DNA from 2 places in the Mesorhizobium sp. M4B.F.Ca.ET.017.02.2.1 genome. Region 2 is predicted to be linked to the other one. Evidence: riboswitches for the same ligand, from Rfam matches in the RefSeq annotation. Region 2 holds a riboswitch; the other holds the start of a gene.

Region 1 (2,390 bases), on a different contig from region 2:
CATGATCCTGATCGGGGAAGTCTGCAACTTTCCGGGGTCATGCGTTCAGCCCTCTCGCCCGCGCGGCCGAGCCGATGAAGCCGCTGATGGCGGCGAACAGTTCCGGCTCGTCGAGCAGGAAGGCGTCATGGCCGCGATCGGTGTCGATCTCGACGAAGGAGACGGAGGCGCCAGCGGCGTTCAGCGCATGCACGATCGAGCGGCTTTCCTCGGTCGGGAACAGCCAGTCCGAGGTGAAGGAGACCAGGCAGAAACGCGTTTTGGTGCCGGCGAAGGCATCGGCGAGGCGTCCACCGTGATCGGCGACGAGGTCGAAATAGTCCATCGCGCGGGTCAAATAGAGGTAGGTGTTGGCGTCGAAGCGGTCGACGAAGGTCATGCCCTGATGGCGCAGGTAGCTTTCGATCTGGAAGTCGGCGTCGAAGCCGAAGGTCAGCGCCTCGCGGTCCTGCAGGTTGCGGCCGAATTTGCGGTGCAGCGCCGCTTCCGACAGATAGGTGATGTGGGCCGCCATGCGCGCCACCGCCAGCCCCTTTTCCGGACGCTTGCCGTGCTCGAAGTATTTGCCGCCATGCCAGTCGGGGTCGGCCATGACGGCCTGCCGGCCGACCTCGTGGAAGGCGATGTTCTGCGAGGAATGGCGCGCGCCGGTGGCGATCGGCAGCGCCGAGAAGACGCGCTCCGGATAGCTCGCGGCCCATTCCAGCACCTGCATGCCGCCCATCGAGCCGCCAAGCACGCAAAACAGCTTCTCGATGCCGAAGTGGTCGACCAGCATCAGCTGCGCCCGCACCATGTCGCGGATGGTGATCACCGGCAGGTCGAGGCCGTAAGGCTTGCCGGTGGCCGGATTGGTCGAGGCCGGGCCGGTGGAGCCCAGGCAGCCGCCCAGCACGTTGGAGCAGATGACGAAGAAGCGGTTGGTGTCGATGATCTTGCCCGGCCCGATCAGCACCTGCCACCAGCCAGGCTTGCCGGTGACCGGATTGGTGCTGGCGACATGCTGGTCGCCGGTCAGCGCGTGGCAGACCAGGATGGCGTTGGAGCGGGCGTCGTTGAGGGTGCCATAGGTCTGGTAGGCGATCTGGAACGGCGTCAGCAGCGCACCGGCATCGAGCTTGAGCGGCTTGTCGGGGCCAAAGCGCAACACCGGGCTCGACGGCTGGTCGACCTCGTTACTGGTCTTTGCGGCGCGCAGAACGGCCATCGCATCCTCTTACATCACGCACCGTGGTTTCCGAAAACCGATTCCGATTTCCGGACCAGGCGAATATCCGGCCGGCGGCGGACAACAAAAAACCGGCAATGCATTCGCAAAGCCGGTTACAGGATGCAAACGGCCCTTTAGCGAATTGTTTAACGTGGCTGCAAGCCGACCGGCCAAATCACCACGGAACTGTCGCTGCCCTTCTAGGGCCAGCGCGGCTCGGCGTCAACGGCCAGGCTTTTCGCGCCCTTGCCGCCTCTCGACATTCAGGGCCACGACTAGTATTTCCGCTGCGGCCTCCGGACGGAGGCTCTCTCGACGGACTTTTGCGACATGAAACAGACACCAGACAAGGCACGTCCGACGCCGCGCGCGGGCATCATGGACATCGAAGCCTATGTGCCCGGCAAGAGCACGGCGCCGGCCGGTGTCGCCAAGGTCCACAAATTGTCGTCGAACGAGAACCCGCTCGGGCCCTCGCCGAAGGCGATCGAGGCCGCGCGGGAGATTGCCGGAAAGCTCGATGTCTATCCGGACGGCACGGCAAGGCGGCTGCGCGAGGCGATCGCCGAGGTGCACGGCCTCAACCCCGCGAACATCATCTGCTCCAACGGCTCCGACGAGATTCTCGGCCTGCTCGCGCAGACCTATCTGGCGCCCGGCGACGAGGCTGTTTTCACCGAACACGCCTTCATGGTCTACAAGATCTACATCCAGGCGGCCGGCGCGATTCCGGTCGCGGTCAAGGAAACCGACGAGCGGGCCGACATCGACGCGATCCTGGCCGCGGTGACGGCGCGGACCCGCATCGTCTTCCTCGCCAATCCCAACAATCCGACCGGTACCTACGTGCCGTTCCAGGAAGTGCGCCGGCTGCATGCCGGCCTGCCGAAGAACGTGCTCTTGGTGCTGGATGGGGCCTACGCCGAATATGTGCGCCGCAACGACTACGAGGCCGGCATCGAACTGGCCGGAAGCGCGGAGAACGTGGTGATGACCCGCACCTTCTCCAAGCTCGGCCTTGGCGGCGCGCGCATCGGCTGGATGTATGGCCCCATGCATATCGTCGACGCGATCAACCGCGTGCGCGGCCCCTTCAACGTCAACGCGACGGCGATCGAGGCCGGCATAGCGGCGATTCGCGACCGCGCCCATGTCGAGCGCAGCGTGGCGCACAACGAAA
Region 2 (2,390 bases):
GCGATGTCGATGTCGAAGCCCTCGACCTTGCCGTCGGGCGTGATGGTGTTGAACGGCGGATAGGCGCCCTCGGTGCCGATCTTGATCTTTTCGGCGGCCTGCGCCGACAAGGCGCCGGCGCCGAGCGTCAGCATGGCGGCAGCGGCTGCCGATAGGATCCATCTGGATATCTGCATTTTCGTCTCCCTCTGTCAGGTTCTGGACCGGTGGCGCCAGCCAAGCATGGCGCGCGGGACCGGGCAAGCGGAGTCTGACGCGGGCGACGGGTCAGCGCGCGGCGCGGAAATGCTTGGAGAGCTTCAAGCCCTGCGCCTGGTAGTTGGAGCCAAGGTCGGTGCCGTAAAGCGCCTGCGGCCGCTTCAGCATGTGCTCGTAGACCAGCCGCCCGACGATCTGGCCGTGATCGAGGATGAACGGCACCTCGTGGCTGCGCACTTCGAGCACCGCCCGGCTGCCGGTGCCGCCGGCCGCCGAATGGCCGAAGCCCGGATCGAAGAAGCCGGCATAGTGGACGCGGAATTCGCCGACCAGCGGATCGAAGGGCGTCATCTCGGCGGCGTAGAGCGGCGGCACATGCACCGCCTCGCGGCTGACCAGGATGTAGAACTCATCGGGATCGAGCACCAGCTCGCCGGCGCCGCTCTTGTAAAGCGGCTCCCAGTAGTCGACGACGTCCTGCGCGGCGCGCTTGTCGACATCGACGAGGCCGGTGTGATGCTTGCCGCGATAGCCGACCAGCCCGTCCTTGTCGCCATCGAGATCGATCGACAGCGCGATGCCGCCGCCGGAAATGTTGGGCGGCTCGGTGGCAACCAGCATCTCGGCATGGTGGAGATCGCGCAACTCGCTTTCCGACAGCAGCGCATTGCCGGTGCGGAAGCGTATCTGCGACAGGCGCGAGCCGGCGCGCACGACAATCGGAAAGGTGCGCGGGCTGACTTCGAGATAGAGCGGGCCATGATAGCCGGCGGCGATCTTGTCGAACTCGTGGCCGCGATCGGTCATCACCCGGGTGAAGATGTCCAGCCGCCCGGTCGAGCTCTTCGGATTGGCCGAAGCGGACACGTTCGAGGGCAATGCCAGGCCTTCCAGCAGCGGCACGATGTAGACGCAGCCCGTCTCCAGCACAGCACCGTCGACGAGATTGATCTCGTGCAGCTTCAGCCGGTCGAGCTTGTCGGCCACCAGATGATCGGGGCCGGGCAGGAAGGAGGCGCGCACGCGGAACGCCTTGTCGCCCAGCCTGAGGTCGAGGCTGGCCGGCTGGATCTGGTCGGCATCGAGCACGCGCGGCGACTTCAGCGCGCCGGACTGGAACAGCGCGGAAATGTCCTGATCGGGAAGAATGCCTGTCTGCCGCAAGGCTCCGCTCCAAGGCCGCTGGTACAAACCTCTTAATGAAGCCGGCAATTGACGCAAGCGCGGCGCGGGTCTAAAGGGTCGTTATCCCGTGGTGATTTGGCCGGTCGGCTTGCAGCCACGTTAAACAAGTCGCTAAAGGACCGTCGGGCCGCAAGGCCGTATGGACCGGTTGCGACTTTTCGCGGCCGGTTTTTTTGTATCTGGAAGTAGAGCGATGACCAAGAAGCGTGACTGGAAGCCTCAGACGGCACTCGTGCATGGCGGAACGCTGCGTTCCGGCTTCGGCGAGACATCAGAAGCGATGTATCTCACCCAGGGCTATGTCTACGAGACGGCGCAGGCCGCCGAAGCCCGCTTCAAGGGCGAGGAGCCGGGCTTCATCTACTCGCGCTACGCCAATCCCACGGTCGACATGTTCGAAAAGCGCATGTGCGCCCTGGAAGACGCCGAGGACGCTCGCGCCACGGCCTCCGGCATGGCGGCGGTGAGCGCCGCGCTGCTGTGCAGCGCCAGGGCGGGCGACCATATCGTGGCGGCGCGCGCGCTGTTCGGCTCCTGTCGCTGGGTGGTCGAAACGCTGGCGCCGAAATACGGCATCGAGGCGACGCTGGTCGACGGCACCGATATCGCCAACTGGGAAAAGGCGGTGCGGCCGAACACCAAGCTGTTCTTCCTGGAAAGCCCGACCAACCCGACGCTGGAAGTGGTCGACATCGCCGCTGTCGCCGCGCTCGCCAATTCGATCGGCGCCAGACTGATCGTCGACAACGTCTTCGCCACGCCGCTGCAGCAGAAGCCGTTGCAGCTCGGCGCCCACATCGTCGTCTATTCGGCGACCAAGCACATAGACGGACAGGGGCGCTGCCTCGGCGGCATCATCCTGTCGGACAAGAAGTGGATCGACGAGAACCTGCACGACTACTTCCGCCACACCGGGCCGAGCCTGTCGCCGTTCAATGCCTGGACGCTGCTCAAGGGCCTGGAGACGCTGCCGTTGCGCGTGCGCCAGCAGACGGAGAGCGCCGGCA

What was found. Region 2 has a riboswitch for S-adenosylmethionine ahead of EN738_RS20085 (O-succinylhomoserine sulfhydrylase). Riboswitches for the same ligand answer to the same signal wherever they lie in the genome.
Region 1: it holds a riboswitch for S-adenosylmethionine, as region 2 does, so the genes downstream of both, EN738_RS28145 (homoserine O-acetyltransferase) here and EN738_RS20085 (O-succinylhomoserine sulfhydrylase) in region 2, are expected to answer to the same signal.

Annotation. Positions count from the first base shown of each region.
Region 1 is NZ_RZOF01000335.1:1,124-3,513, reverse strand. Features, by position in the region: gene EN738_RS28145 (homoserine O-acetyltransferase) at 38-1,207, opposite strand; SAM riboswitch at 1,325-1,402, opposite strand; gene hisC (histidinol-phosphate transaminase) at 1,541-2,390, shown strand, end outside.
Region 2 is NZ_RZOF01000173.1:166-2,555, forward strand. Features, by position in the region: partial or broken gene EN738_RS20075 (transporter substrate-binding domain-containing protein) at 1-176, opposite strand, end outside; gene EN738_RS20080 (2'-deoxycytidine 5'-triphosphate deaminase) at 268-1,362, opposite strand; SAM riboswitch at 1,441-1,518, shown strand; gene EN738_RS20085 (O-succinylhomoserine sulfhydrylase) at 1,577-2,390, shown strand, end outside.